Linked DNA regions of Cryptosporangium aurantiacum. The protein of the gene in region 1 binds, or shares a complex with, the protein of each later gene. Links are inferred from orthologs where the notes say so. Each region holds a gene or a part of one and is shown on either strand. Other genes may lie near its edges.

What was found.
Region 2: the proteins of rpsG (region 1) and tig are in contact, whole or in part, in a crystal structure (PDB 3GTY), measured with the Thermotoga maritima proteins. The link is inferred for Cryptosporangium aurantiacum from one-to-one orthologs. Residues at the interface, in WP_004081843.1 of Thermotoga maritima: Lys34, Lys52, Lys55, Glu59, Arg62, Gln63, Glu66, Asn67, Lys69, Val71, Arg95, Ala109, Lys110, Lys111, Gly112, Arg113, Pro114, Glu117, Glu121, Ile124, Ala125, Tyr127, Asn128, Asn129, Thr130, Gly131, Lys135, Asp139, Arg142, Met143; in WP_004081061.1 of Thermotoga maritima: Glu122, Val124, Val129, Leu130, Tyr133, Glu188, Gly259, Ile262, Tyr263, Glu266, Ser270, Glu273, Gln274, Glu277, Arg308, Gln311, Ile312, Ser315, Tyr316, Glu325, Arg329, Arg336, Leu363, Phe366, Trp367, Arg373, Leu377, Arg381, Leu384, Glu387.

Annotation. Positions count from the first base shown.
Region 1 is NZ_FRCS01000005.1:522,719-531,151, reverse strand. What follows is about bases 1,226-4,203. They hold rpsG (30S ribosomal protein S7), read left to right. Parts: upstream 1,226-2,468; coding sequence 2,469-2,939; downstream 2,940-4,203. Other genes in these bases: fusA (elongation factor G), read left to right, coding at 2,976-4,203; rpsL (30S ribosomal protein S12), read left to right, coding at 2,093-2,467; BUB75_RS20150 (hypothetical protein), read left to right, coding at 1,226-1,653. Outside these bases: BUB75_RS47165 (hypothetical protein), read left to right, coding at 1-497; more of BUB75_RS20150, read left to right, coding at 571-1,225; more of fusA, read left to right, coding at 4,204-5,075; tuf (elongation factor Tu), read left to right, coding at 5,159-6,352; rpsJ (30S ribosomal protein S10), read left to right, coding at 6,484-6,792; rplC (50S ribosomal protein L3), read left to right, coding at 6,918-7,586; rplD (50S ribosomal protein L4), read left to right, coding at 7,583-8,278; rplW (50S ribosomal protein L23), read left to right, coding at 8,275-8,433.
Region 2 is NZ_FRCS01000004.1:289,199-297,607, reverse strand. What follows is about bases 2,608-5,561. They hold tig (trigger factor), read left to right. Parts: upstream 2,608-3,371; coding sequence 3,372-4,751; downstream 4,752-5,561. Other genes in these bases: BUB75_RS15720 (ATP-dependent Clp protease proteolytic subunit), read left to right, coding at 4,937-5,561; BUB75_RS15730 (MFS transporter), read left to right, coding at 2,608-3,130. Outside these bases: BUB75_RS15740 (ABC transporter permease), read left to right, coding at 1-386; fes (enterochelin esterase), read right to left, coding at 402-1,547; more of BUB75_RS15730, read left to right, coding at 1,688-2,607; more of BUB75_RS15720, read left to right, coding at 5,562-5,566; BUB75_RS15715 (ATP-dependent Clp protease proteolytic subunit), read left to right, coding at 5,624-6,289; ATP-dependent Clp protease ATP-binding subunit ClpX, read left to right, coding at 6,476-7,759; BUB75_RS15705 (SigE family RNA polymerase sigma factor), read left to right, coding at 7,866-8,387; BUB75_RS15700 (hypothetical protein), read left to right, coding at 8,374-8,409. UniProt on the Bacillus subtilis protein: Involved in protein export. Acts as a chaperone by maintaining the newly synthesized protein in an open conformation. Functions as a peptidyl-prolyl cis-trans isomerase.

The DNA.
Region 1 (8,433 bases):
CGCCGTGGGCACGGCCGGTACCAGGGCAGACGCCGCCCGAGGTCGGCTTGGCGTCGCCCACGCCAGAGGTCCTCGAGACGCCGAGACCGGCGCCGGGTCCGGCCGTGGCTGCGCCTGGCGCGGCTGTCGGCGGGTGGCCCGCTGCCGGGCCGCTGCCCGGGCCGCAGGAGGGAATCGAACGGCACCCGGCCGATCCGGACGAGACGCCGTCGACCAAGGCGTGGGCGGTACTCGCGCTGGGCGTCGTCGGCCTTCTGCTCATGTTCTGCGGGGGAGGGCTCGCGCCCGGCCTGGCCGGGCTCGCCCTGGTGCGTCCGGCACGAGCCGAGCTCACCGCGTCGGCGGGTTTCCTCACCGGCGGCCGGGCACTGCGGGCGGGGGAGATCATGAGTTGGATCGCGGTGGCGGTGAGCGCGATCGTGATCGTGGCGGTCGTGATCGGGCTGCTGATCGGGTCCGTGGGGAACGGGCCGCAGTACGACGAGAACGTCAACTGACGGCCGCCGCAGCTGGCGGAACCGTGGCAGGGAGCGCGGCTGCACTACAGCGCCGCGTCTGACGAGGAGAGAGATGACCGACCGACCTGGCTCTGAGCCGGCCCAGCCCTACGACCCGCGCGAACGTCAGGGTCGCCCTGGTGAGGAGCCGCCGAGCGGATTCAGCTTCCCCGACTACAACAACCCCTCCGCGCCGCCGGCGCCCCAGACCCCCAACTTCAGCGTGCCCGACTACGGTCAGGCGCCCGACAGCCCCTACGATCAGCCGGCCTCGTCGCCGCCGCCGTCCCAGTACGGCGACCCGAACCAGCAGCAGTACGGCGGCGGCCAGTACGGCGGCTCGCAGTACGGCTCTGGCGGCACCCAGTACGGGTCCGGTGGGTCGCAGTACGGCTCGGGCGGCTCGCAGTACGGCAGCGGTGGTTACGACCAGCAGCAGCCCTACGACTCGCAGCAGCAGCCCTACGGGCAGCAGCCGCCGGCGTCGCCGACGTCCGGCTACGGCTCGCCGTGGGGCGGGGGTGCCGACCAGACGCCGGGTTACGACCCGAACAACCCGGCGGCCCCGACGTCCGGCTACGGGCCCGGCCCGGCGTCGCCGACGTCCGGGTACGGCGCGGGTCCGGCGTCGCCGACCTCGGGTTACGGTGCGGCCCCGACCTCCGGGTACGGTGCCGCGCCGACGTCCGGGTACGGCGGTCAGCCGCCCTACGGTGGCTATGACCCGAACAACCCGGCGGCGCCCACGTCCGGGTACGGTGCCCCGCCGACCTCGGGTTACGGCGCCGGTGCCGCGCCGACCTCCGGCTACGGTGCGCCGGGTTACCCGCAGGCCGGGTACCCGGGTGGCGGTTACGGCACCCCGAAGCCGCCGAACGAGCAGTTCGCGCTGTTCTCGATGATCGCGGGCATCGTGTCCGCGGTCACCGCGCTGCTGACCTGCTGCCTCTGGCCGCTCGGCTTCATCGCGATCATCGCCGGTGGTGCGGGTGTCGCGCTCGGCGTGATGAGCAAGAAGAAGATCGACGCCTCCGGCGGGGCGCTCGGCGGCAAGCAGCAGGCGACGGCGGGTCTGATCGCCGGCGGCATCGGCGCTGGTCTGGGCCTGCTCCTGATGATCCTCGGGATCGTGGGGCTCGCTGCACTGAACGCCTGAAACATTTCCTGACGACGGCCCGGTCCCCGATGGGGGCCGGGCCTCGCCATGCTGGCAGGTTGGTGATAAGCGAGGTACGGTTGCGAGCGGTGCCTACCCGCGGCGCAAGTCGTGGGTCTGAACCTGGTCAGGAACGCCGGGTGGTCGGTTCACCTAGGTGAACAGGGAAGCAACCGGCGGTAACACGCACTACCGCGCCCGGCAAGAGGGTCGCGGTAGTCGTTTTGACCTGTGGTCGGGCCGTAGGTAGTCTTGGTTTTCGTGCCTAGGTGCGCCTGGGCATGCACGTGCGCCCTCTGCCGGGCGTACGGCCTCCCCTGGGGTCTGTTTACAGACTCTCGGCCTGCGGCGGGCGCGACACGCCCGACCGCGGGGGTCGGAGGAGCCGGACATCTGGCTCAACACGAGGACAATTAGTCGAGAAGAAAGCGGAGACCCGGTGCCCACGATCCAGCAGTTGGTCCGCAAGGGCCGGCAGGACAAGGTCGAGAAGACCAAGACTCCTGCGCTCAAGGGCAGCCCGCAGCGCCGTGGCGTGTGCACGCGCGTCTACACCACCACGCCCAAGAAGCCGAACTCGGCTCTGCGGAAGGTGGCGCGTGTCAAGTTGAGCAGTGGCGTCGAGGTCACCGCATACATCCCGGGCGTTGGTCACAACCTCCAGGAGCACTCGATCGTCCTGGTCCGCGGCGGTCGTGTGAAGGACCTGCCCGGCGTTCGCTACAAGATCATCCGCGGCTCGCTGGACACGCAGGGTGTCCGCAACCGCAAGCAGGCCCGCAGCCGGTACGGCGCGAAGAAGGAGAAGAGCTGATATGCCCCGCAAGGGTCCCGCTCCGAAGCACGCGGTGGTCATCGACCCCGTGTACAACTCGCCGCTCGTCACCCAGCTGATCAACAAGGTCCTGCTGAGCGGCAAGCGGTCCGTGGCGGAGCGCATCGTCTACGGGGCTCTCGAGGGTGCCCGCGAGAAGACCGGCAACGACCCGGTCGTCACGCTGAAGCGCGCGCTCGACAACGTGAAGCCGGCCCTCGAGGTGCGCAGCCGCCGTGTCGGTGGCGCCACCTACCAGGTCCCGGTCGAGGTTCGGCCCGGCCGCAGCACCACCCTCGCGCTGCGCTGGCTGATCCAGTACAGCCGCGCTCGTCGTGAGAAGACCATGACCGAGCGCCTGATGAACGAACTTCTGGACGCGAGCAACGGTCTCGGCGCGAGCGTCAAGCGTCGCGAAGACACGCACAAGATGGCCGAGTCCAACAAGGCCTTCGCGCACTACCGCTGGTAATCCGCGTCCCGCACTCGAAGCTGAAAGGCAAGGCAGATGGCTGGCAACAACGCCGCCCTGGCCAAGGTCCGCAACATCGGGATCATGGCCCACATCGACGCGGGCAAGACGACGACGACCGAGCGGATCCTGTTCTACACCGGTATCAACTACAAGATCGGTGAAGTCCACGATGGCGCAGCCACCATGGACTGGATGGAGCAGGAGCAGGAGCGCGGCATCACGATCACGTCGGCCGCGACGACCTGCTACTGGCACGACCACCGGATCAACATCATCGACACTCCGGGTCACGTCGACTTCACCGTCGAGGTGGAGCGGTCGCTGCGGGTGCTCGACGGTGCCGTCGCGGTCTACGACGGTGTGGCCGGCGTCGAGCCCCAGACCGAGAACGTCTGGCGTCAGGCGGACAAGTACCACGTTCCGCGGATGTGCTTCGTCAACAAGCTCGACCGCACGGGCGCGGACTTCTTCCGCTGCGTGCAGATGATGATCGACCGGCTGAACTCCACCCCGGCCGTTCTCCAGATCCCGATCGGGCTCGAAGGCGACCACATCGGCGTCGTCGACCTGGTGGGCATGCGTGCGCTGACCTGGCGCGGCGAGACCCAGAAGGGTGAGGACTACGCGGTCGAGGAGATCCCTGCGGATCTGGTCGACCAGGCCAACGAGTGGCGCGAGAAGCTCCTCGAGACGATGTCCGACGTCGACGACTCGATCGCCGAGGCCTACCTCGAGGGTGAGGAGATCTCGGTCGAGACGCTGAAGGCCGCGATCCGTCGGGCCACGCTGGCCGACAAGGTCAACCCGGTCGTCTGCGGCTCCGCGTTCAAGAACAAGGGCGTCCAGCCCATGCTCGACGCGGTCGTCGACTTCCTGCCGAGCCCGCTCGACCTCCCCTCGATCGACGGCACGCTGATGGACGGGGAGACCCCGGCCGCGCGTCACTCGGACGAGAAGGAGCCGTTCAGCGCTCTGGCGTTCAAGATCCAGTCCGACAAGCACCTCGGCACGCTGACCTACCTCCGGATCTACTCCGGTCGGTTGGACTCGGGCACCCAGGTGATCAACTCGACCAAGGACCGCAAGGAGCGGGTCGGGAAGATCTACCAGATGCACGCGATCAAGCGTGAGGAGCTGCCGAGCGTCGGCGCCGGCGACATCGTCGCGGTGCAGGGCCTGAAGCAGACCACCACCGGTGACACGCTGAGCGACCCGTCGAACCCGATCATCCTCGAGTCGATGACGTTCCCCGCGCCGGTCATCGAGGTCGCGATCGAGCCGAAGACCAAGGCTGACCAGGAAAAGCTGGGCACCGCGATCCAGAAGCTCGCGCAGGAAGACCCGACGTTCAAGGTCCACAACGACGAAGAGACCGGTCAGACGGTCATCGGCGGCATGGGCGAGCTGCACCTCGAGGTGCTGGTCGACCGCATGCGGCGCGAGTTCAACGTCGAGGCGAACGTCGGCAAGCCGCAGGTGGCTTACCGCGAGACGATTCGTCGCTCGGTCGAGGGCTACGACTTCACCCACAAGAAGCAGACCGGTGGTTCCGGTCAGTTCGCGAAGGTGAAGATCAACATCGAGCCGATCCCGCAGGACGGGGACGCGCCGAGCTACGAGTTCGAGAACAAGGTCACCGGTGGCCGCGTGCCGCGGGAGTACATCCCGTCGGTCGACGCCGGCGCCCAGGACGCGATGCAGTACGGCGTTCTGGCCGGTTACCCGCTCGTCGGCATCAAGTTCACGCTGGTCGACGGCCAGTACCACGAGGTCGACTCTTCGGAGATGGCCTTCAAGATCGCCGGTTCGATGGCGCTTAAGGAAGCGGCCCGCAAGGCCGACCCCGCGCTGCTCGAGCCGATGATGGCGGTCGAGGTCACCACGCCCGAGGAGAACATGGGCGACGTGATCGGCGACCTCAACTCGCGGCGCGGTCAGATCCAGGCGATGGAGGAGCGCGGCGGTGCCCGCGTCGTCCGTGCTCTGGTTCCGCTCTCCGAGATGTTCGGCTACGTCGGAGACCTCCGGTCGAAGACCCAGGGCCGGGCGAGCTACTCGATGCAGTTCGACTCCTACGCGGAGGTTCCCCAGAACGTCGCGAAGGAGATCATCGCCAAGGCAACGGGCGAATAAGCCCCGAGCCGAAGGCGATACCCGACCCGCAATAGATCCGGACGCACGGCGTTCCAGGTTTTAGTCCACAGGAGGAAAGACCAGTGGCGAAGGCGAAGTTCGAGCGGACCAAGCCGCACGTCAACATCGGGACCATCGGTCACATCGACCACGGTAAGACGACGCTGACCGCGGCGATCACCAAGGTCCTGCACGACAAGTACCCGGACATCAACCCCTTCACGCCGTTCGACCAGATCGACAAGGCGCCGGAGGAGCGGCAGCGCGGTATCACGATTTCGATCGCGCACGTCGAGTACCAGACCGAGGCGCGGCACTACGCGCACGTCGACTGCCCGGGTCACGCTGACTACATCAAGAACATGATCACGGGTGCCGCCCAGATGGACGGCGCGATCCTGGTCGTGTCCGCGACGGACGGCCCGATGCCGCAGACCAAGGAGCACGTGCTCCTGGCCCGCCAGGTCGGCGTTCCGTACATCGTCGTCGCCCTGAACAAGGCCGACGTCGTGGACGACGAGGAGATCCTGGAGCTCGTCGAGCTCGAGGTTCGGGAGCTGCTCAACCAGTACGAGTTCCCGGGTGACGACGCTCCGATCGTGCGTGTCTCGGCGCTGAAGGCGCTCGAGGGCGACGCCGAGTGGGGCGAGAAGATCATCGAGCTGATGAACGCGGTCGACGAGACCATCCCGGAGCCCGAGCGGGACCTCGACAAGCCGTTCCTCATGCCGATCGAGGACGTCTTCACGATCACCGGTCGCGGTACGGTCGTCACCGGCCGTGTCGAGCGGGGTGTGCTGAAGGTCAACGAGACCGTCGACATCGTCGGCATCAAGGAGACCAAGCAGACCACCACGGTCACCGGCGTCGAGATGTTCCGCAAGCTGCTCGACGAGGCGCGTGCCGGCGAGAACGTCGGTCTGCTCCTCCGCGGCATCAAGCGCGAGGACGTGGAGCGCGGCCAGGTTGTCATCAAGCCGGGCACCACGACCCCGCACACCGAGTTCGAGGCGCAGGTCTACATCCTCAGCAAGGACGAGGGTGGCCGCCACACGCCGTTCTTCAACAACTACCGTCCGCAGTTCTACTTCCGCACCACCGACGTGACCGGTGTCGTCACCCTCCCCGAGGGCACCGAGATGGTCATGCCGGGTGACAACACCGAGATGTCGGTGAAGCTCATCCAGCCGGTGGCGATGGAGAACAACCTGCGGTTCTCGATCCGCGAGGGTGGTCGGACCGTCGGCGCCGGCCGCATCACCAAGATCAACAACTAGTTGTCCGCTGGGGCCGCGTGCGGCCCCGACGCGACGCGGCGGTCGGGTCGCATTGATCCGACCGCCGCGCCGCGCGGCGACTATCCGGCAGCCACCCGACCCCCGGCGTAACAGACAGGACTGAAGGTTCCATGGCGGGACAGAAGATCCGCATCCGGCTCAAGGCCTATGACCACGAGGTCATCGACAGCTCGGCGCGGAAGATCGTCGACACCGTGATCCGCACCGGTGCGTCGGTTGCGGGCCCCGTGCCGCTGCCGACCGAGAAGAACATCTACTGCGTGATCCGCTCGCCGCACAAGTACAAGGACTCCCGCGAGCACTTCGAGATGCGGACCCACAAGCGGCTGATCGACATCCTCGACCCGACGCCCAAGACCGTCGACTCGCTCATGCGGCTCGACCTTCCGGCCGGCGTCGACATCGAGATCAAGCTCTAGGACGTAGTCGCGCTCGAGTTCGGACTCAGGACTCGACAACGCATTACGTATACCGCTGAAGGACACGCCCGGCCGGTTATCCAGGCCGGGAGAGGATCCGGACCAAAGAGAGTCGGAAAGAAGAGATGGACAGGCAGATCAAGGGGATCCTGGGCGAGAAGCTCGGCATGACCCAGGTCTTCGACGAGAACAACCGGATCGTTCCGGTGACCGTCGTGCAGGCCGGGCCGAATGTCGTGACCCAGGTTCGTACCCCCGAACGTGACGGCTACTCCGCGGTCCAGCTGGCCTTCGGCGGCATCGACCCGCGGAAGGTGAACAAGCCGGAGAGCGGCCACTTCAAGGGCGCCGGCGTCACCCCGCGGCGGCACCTCGTCGAGGTGCGCACCACTGACGCGGCCGAGTACGAGGTCGGCCAGGAGGTCTCCGCGGAGATCTTCGAGGCGGGCATCAAGGTCGACGTCGTCGGCACCAGCAAGGGCAAGGGCTACGCGGGTGTCATGAAGCGGCACGGCTTCAAGGGCCTCGGCGCCGGCCACGGTACCCAGCGCAAGCACCGCGCGCCGGGTTCGATCGGCGGCTGCGCGACCCCGGGTCGTGTCTTCAAGGGCCTGCGCATGGCCGGCCGCATGGGCGGCGTCCGTACCACCACGATGAACCTCAGCGTCCACCGCGTCGACGCTGAGAAGGGCCTGATCCTGGTCAAGGGCGCTGTGCCCGGGCCCAAGGGCGGCCTGGTGCTCATCCGCACCGCCGCCAAGACCCAGCTTGGTAAGGGCGGTGTGGCGAAGTGACCACGATTGACATCGTCGACGCCGGCGGCACGAAGACCGGCACTGCCGACCTGCCCGCCGAGATCTTCGACGTGACGACGAACGTTCCGCTGATCCACCAGGTCGTGGTGGCCCAGCAGGCAGCGGCCCGGCAGGGCACGCACAAGACGAAGACCCGCGGGGAGGTGTCCGGCGGTGGGGCCAAGCCCTACAAGCAGAAGGGCACCGGCCGCGCGCGTCAGGGTTCGACCCGCGCGCCGCAGTTCACCGGCGGTGGCGTCGTCCACGGCCCGCAGCCGCGCGACTACTCGCAGCGGACGCCCAAGAAGATGAAGGCTGCTGCCCTCCGGGGCGCGCTCTCCGACCGGGCCCGCGGCGGTCGCGTGCACGTGCTCGAGTCGCTGGTCTCCGGCGACGCGCCGTCCACCAAGGACGCGGTCAAGGCGCTGGCGAACCTGTCCAGCTCGCGGCACGTCCTGGTCGTGGTCGCCCGCGGCGACCGCACCGGCTGGCTGTCGGTTCGGAACATCAAGGAAGTCCACGTCCTGGCGCCCGACCAGCTCAACACGTACGACGTGCTGATCAGCGACGACGTGGTGTTCACCAAGGACGCGTACGACGAGTTCTGTGCTGCCAGCGCCGGCCAGATCTCTTCCGGTGGCGCTACCGCCAAGGCCAGCTCCGCCGAGCTCGACACCGAGGAGACGAAGTGATTTACGACCCGCGCGACATCCTGCTCGCTCCGGTCGTCTCGGAGAAGAGCTACGGACTGCTGGACGACAACAAGTACACGTTCTACGTGCGCACGGACGCGAACAAGACGCAGATCAAGATCGCGGTCGAGCAGGTTTTCAACGTGAAGGTCACG
Region 2 (8,409 bases), on another replicon or contig:
TGACGATCCTGGCGTGGCGCACCGCCGACGGCACCGGTGCCGACTGGTCGAACGCCGAACTCTGGCGCACGCTCGCCGGCGGCGTCGTCTGGAACGCTGCCTTCGCCGCGATCGGCGTCGGGCTCGGTGCGCTGATCCGCAACCTGGCCGCCGCGGTCGCGGCCGCACTCGCCTGGATAGCGCTCGCCGAAGGTGTGGTCGGCCAGCTCCTCGGCAGTGATCTCGGCCGGTGGTTACCGTTCGCCGCAGGCACCGCCGTGGGGCGGATCCCGGCCGCGGTCCGCGACGGGCTCCCGCAGTGGGGCGCCGCGCTCGTCCTCGTCGGCTGGGCCGTGCTGTTCGCCGCGATCGGCCTGCGCGCGGGTGTCCGCCGCGACGTCACCTAGGCCGAGCAGCCTCGGTCAGGCGTCCCCCAGCAGGACGATCAGGCCGTCGGCGAGGCCGCCGCGCCAGCACGCGAGGTCGTGACCGCCGTCGTATTCGCGGTGGGTCACGTCGTACCCCTTCGCGAGCAGCACGTCGCGGAAGCGGCGTGCCTGCTCGATCAGGTCCCACTCGCGGCGGCCGACCTCCAGCCAGTAGCGCGTCGCGGTCCGCGGACGGCGGGCGTACTCGCCGGTCAGCCAGTTCTCCGGAACGTCCTCGGGCCGCCCGCCGGGGAACCACCACGACCCGGACTGCGCCAGCACCGCGCCGAACCGGTCGGCCGCGTACAACCCGCCGTAGGCAGCGGTCAGGCCGCCCATGCTCTGTCCGGCCAGGACGGTGCGGGCCGGATCGGCGGTGACCGGCCACCGCTCCGCGGCCCAGGGCAGCAGCTCGCCGGTGAGGAAACCGAGGAACTCCGGGGAACACGCCAGATCGTGCACCCGGGTCGAGCCCGAGTCCACGAACAGCGCGACGTGCGGCGGGATCCGGCCGGCGGCCACGAGCGCGTCCAGCGTCCCGCCGATGACACCGTCGCCGGCCCAGACGTCGCCGTCGAGCAGCACCACGACCGGCAGATCAACCCCGGCGTCCGCCCGCACCCACACGCGTCGGCCTCCGACCTGGTGCGACGTCAGCACCGGAACGCCCGCCAGCCACGGCTGGGGCGGAGCGTCCGGCAGCTCGACGACCGACGTGCCGTCCGGAAGCCCGACCGGGTTGCGCGGATCGGCGACCGCGTCCTCGCGCAACCGACGCCACGCGGTCTTGTCCGGCGGCACCGAGGGTGGCGCCACTCGCGAGGCGAGCGGACCGATCCGGTAGCTGCCGCGGTACGTGCCGGGCAACCGGTAGGTCAGGTGCCACAGGTCGGTGTCCTCGAGCCGCCGGAACCGACTCTGCCGCAGGTCGTGGTAGTCGGTCATCTTGTTCAGGTGCAGGACGACGTCGGCCGCTTCGGCGTCGCGCCAGAGCCATGTCACCAGGTACTCCTCGCCGTCCGGTTCGACCAGCGGCGTCGTCTCGACGCTCGCCCAGAACGCCGTCACCGTGTCCGGGGTGACCACGGCGAGCCGAGGGCTCGACGCCAGCGGGAGCGCGTACGGGCGCGGGCGGTGCACCGGGGTCGGCGGAACGATCGGAAGCCTCCTCGGCCGCGAACTTAGGCGACTAATGCTTCCACAGTAGAAAAACGCCCATATCCGAATCCTTGACACCGTACGGTGGCGTGATCGAGTGCCAGGGAAGGGAGCTCCCCACCATGGTGACGTCCGCGCGAGCCGGCGAGACCGTTCTTCCCGTCGGGCGCGAGCCCTGGCCGCCCCGGTCGCGGCTGATCGTGTTCCTCCTGGCCCTCTTCATCATGCTGGCGTTCGGCGACAAGGCGATCCTCGGCCTCGTCGGCACGCCGATGATGGAGGATCTCGGCCTCACGAACGCCCAGTTCGGGCTGATCGGGAGCAGTTTCTCGCTCCTGTTCTGCTTCACCGCGATCGCCGTCGGACTGCTGGGCAACCGGATCTCACCGCGCTGGCTCCTGGCGGGGCTGGCGCTGGTCTGGTCGGTCGCCCAGCTCCCGGTGCTGCTGCCGGTGGTCGGTTTCGCCGGGCTGGTCGGCACCCGGATCCTGCTCGGCGCGGGCGAGGGCCCCGCGCTCCCGCTCGCCTCGCACACCGCGTTCACCTGGGTCCCGGTCCGCAGCCGCGCGCTCGCCGCGGCGCTGCTCGCGGTCGGCGGTGGCGCCGGCATCATCGTCGGCGCCCCGCTGCTCATGCTCGCGATCCAGGCCTGGGGGTGGCGGGCTCCCTTCGGGATCCTCGGCGCGCTCGGGCTGGTCTGGGCGGTCGCGTGGCTCGCCCTCGGTGGCGCCGGACCACATTTTTACGCCGCTCCCGGCACCACCGCAGGCAACGCTCTTCCGACCGGCTCACGCCGCACACCCGGAAAGGCCGCCGGCGACGCACCCGACCCCGCTTCGGGCGCGCTCCCGCCCGAAACGGCACCACCAGCGGGCGAAACCCCGGGCCGAACCCAGGGTGAACCCGCGGCCACGCTGCCGGAGCGCCTCCCCTACCGCCGCGTCTTCGCCCAGGGCACCTGGTGGGGCGCGGTCCTGGCCGGCTTCACGGTCTCCTGGATGCTCGGCCTCGCGCTCACCTGGCTGCCGACCTACCTCGAGGAGCAGGCCGGTTACTCGCCGCAGACGGTGAGCCTGCTGGTCGGCCTGCCGAGCATCGGCTCGATCGTCTCGATCCTCACCGCCGGCCTGGTCACCGACCGGCTGCTGCGCCGCGGCGCGAGCCGTCACGTCGCGTACGGGGTGGTGCCCGCGGTCGCGCTGGTCGCCGGCGGGATCGCGCTGTTCGCGATGAGCCGGGTCGGTGCGGGTTGGCCGCTGCTGGCCGCGATGGCGATCGGGTTCTCGGCCGGGCCCGCGCTCACCCCGCTGGCGAACGCGGCGATGGCCGAGATCTCACCGCCCGCGCAGCGCGCCGCCGTCCTCGCCACCGCGCACGCGTTCGTGACCACCGGCAGCGTGGCGTCGCCGTTCGTCAGCGGGCTGATCGTCGACCTCGCGTCCAGCGAGAGCGTCGGCTTCACCGCCGCACTCGACCTGGCAGCCGTGCTGCTGCTCGTCGGCGCGGCGCTGGCCGCGACCGCGATCCGGCCCGACCGCCACGCGGCCCGCCTCGCGTCGGGCTGAGCCTCATCGGGGGTTGGCGGGCGCGTGAACCGGGGTAGGAGTCTGGGGTGCGGCCGTCATTACGCGGTCGCATAGACTGCGTAGAGTCAATCCTGCGGTATGCCCGCGTGCGCGTCTACCTGGTGGTGCCCCGTGTCGATCGTCGGCGATCTTCTGCTGCCACGATCCCGGGCGGTTCCGCCTCGGCGAACCCACAGAGATTGAACACTTAACTACACCTGCAGCGTTGAGGAGCACACACGTGAAGAGCACCGTCGAGACCCTGAGCCCGACGAGGGTGCGGCTCGCCGTCGAGGTGCCCTTCGAGGAGCTGAAGCCCAACCTCGACGAGGCTTACCGTTCGATCGCGAACCAGATCTCGATTCCGGGCTTCCGGAAGGGCAAGGTTCCGCCGCGCCTGATCGACCAGCGCATCGGCCGGGCGGCTGTGCTCGAGGAGACTCTCAACAACGCGATTCCGACGCACTACTCCTCCGCGGTGCGCGAGCACGACGTCAAGGTGATCGGCCGCCCCGAGGTCGAGGTCACCGAGCTCGCCGACGGTGAGAAGGTCGCGTTCACCGCCGAGGTCGACGTCCGGCCCGAGCTGACGCTGCCCGAGTTCTCGACGCTCGAGGTCACGGTCGACGAGGCCGCGGTCAACGACGAGGACGTCGACAACCAGGTCGACAGCCTCCGCCAGCGCTTCTCGACGCTCAAGGGTGTCGAGCGCGAGGTCCGCACCGGCGACTTCGTGCAGCTCGACCTGCACGCGACGATCGACGGCGAGGACATCGAGGGCGGCAGCGCCGAGAACGTCTCGTACGAGGTCGGCAGCGGCCAGCTGCTCGAGGGCACCGACGCCGCGATCGAGGGTCACAAGGCCGGCGACGAGGTCGCGTTCACCACCACCCTGGCCGGCGGCGAGCACGCCGGCAAGGACGCGGACGTCAAGGTCACGATCCGCACGGTCAAGGAGAAGGAGCTCCCGGAGCTGGACGACGAGTTCGCCCAGACCGCCTCGGAGTTCGACACCCTCGAGGAGCTCCGCGACGACGTCCGCACCCGCCTCGGCCGGGTGAAGAAGCTGGAGCAGGCCGTCGCTGCCCGTGACAAGACGCTCGAGGCGCTGCTCGAGGCCGTCGAGGTCCCGATGCCGGAGAAGGTGCTCGCCGACGAGATCGAGTACCGCCGCCACCAGCTCGGCCACGCGCTGGAGAACGCCGGCGTGACGCTCGAGCAGTACCTGGAGAACGAGGGCCAGACCCAGGAGGAGTTCGACGAGCAGCTGGAGAAGGACTGCGCGCAGGCCGTCCGCTCCCAGCTCGTCCTGGACGCGGTCGCCGACGCCGAGGAGGTCGGCATCGACGACGGCGAGCTGACCAGCGAGGTGGTTCGCCGGGCACAGCAGTCCGGGGTCAACCCGCAGCAGTTCGCCGACCAGCTCGTGCAGAACGGCGAGCTGCCGATCGTCGTCGCCGACCTTCGTCGTGGGAAGGCTCTCGGTCTGGTCACCGACGCCGCGAAGATCTCCGACGCGGCAGGCAACCCGGTCGACCTGAAGGCCCTGCAGGACGAGATCAACCCGCCGCAGGCGGCCGTGGCGACCGAAGACGCGGACGCCGCTGCGGCGCAGGCCTGAACCTAGCGGTCGGCCGGTCGTGCGCTCAGAGCGAACAGCCCCCCGAGGCCCCGTCAGGGGCCCCGGGGCCGCGTTAGTGTCGGGCGTACGGCCTCGGACGCGTCCGTAGTAACCCAGTCGGCCAGTAGCTCGAAAGCCCCACTGGATCGAAAGACTCAGTGCTCGAAAAGTCGAAGGCAGGCATCGTGACCCAGTTGCACACACCGGCAGGACCCGTCGGCCGCGCGCCGAGCGGCAGCGGGATGGGGTTCGATGACTCGGTATTCAACCGGCTCCTCAAGGAGCGCATCATCTTCCTCGGCCAGCAGTTCGACGACGAGATGGCCAACCGCATCTGCGCCCAGCTGCTGCTTCTCTCGGCGGAAGACCCCACGCGCGACATCGCGCTCTACGTGAACTCGCCGGGCGGCAGCGTCTCGTCCGGCATGGCGATCTACGACACCATGCAGTTCATCCCGAACGACGTGGCGACGTACGGGCTGGGCCTGGCCGCGTCGATGGGCCAGTTCATCCTGTGCGCCGGCTCCCGCGGCAAGCGGTACGCGCTCCCGCACACCCGGGTGATGATGCACCAGCCGTCCGGCGGCATCGGTGGTTCGGCCAGCGACATCGCGATCCAGGCCGAGCAGATGCTGTACACGAAGAAGCTGATGCAGGAGCGGATCGCGTTCCACACCGGTCAGACCGTCGAGCAGATCGAGGCGGACTCCGACCGTGACCGGTGGTTCACCGCCGACGAGGCCAAGGAATACGGCCTCATCGACGCGGTGCTCCCGACGACTTCCGACGTGGCGGCGACCACCGGCTCCCGCTGAGCGGGTCCACACCGACCGCCCGTTCCACGCGCCTTTCACGTCCGGAGGAATCTGACGATGAGTAGTTCCAACTTCCCGGGTTCCGGGTTGTACGACCGCGATACCGCCCCGCAGGGCCGCTACGTCCTGCCGTCGTTCGTCGAGCGCACGTCGTACGGGATCAAGGAGATGAACCCGTACAACAAGCTGTTCGAGGAGCGGATCATCTTCCTCGGTGTGCAGATCGACGACGCCAGCGCGAACGACGTCATGGCGCAGCTGCTCTGCCTCGAGTCGATGGACCCCGACCGGGACATCTGGATCTACATCAACTCGCCGGGTGGCTCGTTCACGGCGCTGACCGCGATCTACGACACGATGCGGTTCGTGCGCTGCGACATCCAGACGGTGTGCATGGGTCAGGCGGCCTCCGCCGCTGCCGTCCTGCTCGCCGCCGGGACGCCGGGCAAGCGCCTCGCGCTGCCGAACGCCCGGGTGCTGATCCACCAGCCCTACAGCGAGGGCGGCGGCCAGGGCTCGGACATCGAGATCCAAGCGCGTGAGATCTTGCGCATGCGTACGCAGCTGGAAGAAATGCTTTCCTCGCACTCCGGCCAGCCGATCGAGAAGGTCCGCAAGGACATCGAGCGGGACAAGATTTTGACGGCGGCGGAGGCCAAGGAGTACGGCCTCATCGACCAGGTGCTCGAGAGCCGCAAGAAGATTCCGGTCGCGGCGGGTTGAGTGACGAAGTGAGTTCTTTTCGACCGACTCTTGCCGAGACCGCTCGGCCTCTGAGCCGGCCGGAGGTTGAAAAGAGCTCATCAAGGCGACGCGCCCTCGCGACCAGGGGTCAGCGAGGGCGCGGAGCATGTACCGTCGAGGAGTCAGTCGGCCGGCGGTCCGGCGAGGACAGGGAGATGGTCGTTCGTGGCACGGATCGGTGACGGCGGAGACCTGCTGAAGTGCTCTTTCTGTGGAAAGTCGCAGAAGCAGGTGAAGAAGCTCATCGCGGGCCCAGGTGTGTACATCTGTGATGAGTGCATCGACCTGTGCAACGAGATCATCGAGGAGGAGCTCTCCGAGTCCTCCGAGCTGAAGTGGGACGAGCTCCCCAAGCCGATCGAGATCTGCGAGTTCCTCGACCAGTACGTAGTCGGCCAGGACTCGGCCAAGAAGGCGCTGGCGGTAGCGGTCTACAACCACTACAAGCGCATCCAGGCCGAGAACTCCGGTCACCGGAACTCCGGGCCCGAGCCGGTCGAGCTGGCGAAGTCGAACATCCTGCTGATCGGCCCCACCGGGTGCGGCAAGACGCACCTCGCCCAGACCCTGGCCAAGCTGCTCAACGTTCCGTTCGCGATCGCGGACGCGACGGCGCTGACCGAGGCCGGGTACGTCGGCGAGGACGTCGAGAACATCCTGCTGAAGCTCATCCAGGCCGCCGACTACGACGTCAAGCGCGCCGAGACCGGCATCATCTACATCGACGAGGTCGACAAGATCGCCCGCAAGAGCGAGAACCCGTCGATCACGCGTGATGTCTCCGGCGAGGGCGTCCAGCAGGCGCTGCTGAAGATCCTGGAGGGCACCACCGCAAGCGTCCCGCCGCAGGGCGGCCGCAAGCACCCCCACCAGGAGTTCATCCAGATCGACACCACGAACGTGCTGTTCATCGTGGGTGGGGCGTTCGCCGGGCTGGAGAAGATCATCGAGAACCGGGTCGGCAAGAACGGCCTCGGTTTCGCGGCGAACATCATCTCCGCGTCCGAGCGGACGACCGACGACGTGTTCGCCGACGTCATGCCGGAGGACCTGCTGAAGTTCGGGATGATCCCGGAGTTCGTCGGCCGTCTCCCGGTCATCACGACGGTGCGCAACCTCGACCGGCGCGCGCTCATGCAGATCCTCACCGAGCCGCGGAACGCGCTGGTCAAGCAGTACCAGCGGCTGTTCGAGCTGGACGGCGTCGAGCTGGACTTCACCAGGGACGCGCTCGAGTCGATCGCCGACCAGGCGATCCTGCGGGGCACCGGTGCCCGCGGCCTCCGCGCGATCATGGAGGAGGTGCTGATGTCGGTGATGTACGAGATCCCGTCCCGGCCCGACGTCGCTCGCGTGGTGATCAGCCGCGAGGTGGTGCTGGAGAAGGTCCTGCCGACGATCGTCCCCCGCGACGTTCCGAAGCGGGAGCGCCGCGAGAAGAGCGCATAACGCAGTCGTTCAAAACGGCCTCCGCCCTCGTGGGCGGAGGCCGTTTTGGTTTGCTGCAACCCGGCGCGGTGGCCGCGCGTGTACCTCCCGACGGGGAGGAGGCACGGTGGCCGAGAACGGGCGGGACTTCGGGCGGTTCTACGGCGAGCACTTCGCCGGCCTGTGCAAGCAGCTCTACGCGTATCACGGCGACCGGGCGGAAGCGCAGGACCTGGTGCAGGAGGCGTTCGTCCGGGCCTGGATGCGCTGGGCCACGGTGTCCCGCTACCAGGATCCCGCCGCCTGGGTCCGGCAGGTGGCCTGGCGGCTGGCGGTCAGCCGTTGGCGGCGAACGCGCACGGCGCTGGCGTTCGCGCACCGGCAGCGCGAACAGCACGCTCCACCGCCCGACCCCGAGCACGTGACGCTCGTCGCCGCGCTGGCCACGCTCCCCGAGAACCAGCGCCGGGCCGTCGTTCTGCACCACCTGGCCGACCTGTCGGTCGCCGAGATCGCCGAGCAGGAGGGGGCTGCGGTGGGGACGGTGAAGTCCTGGCTGCACCGGGGCCGGGCAGCGCTGGCCGGCCAACTCGACGACACCAGCGCCGCGACGGTCCTCGACGGGAGGTACGACGATGGCCGAGCCTGACACCGACGACCGCGCGGCGGCG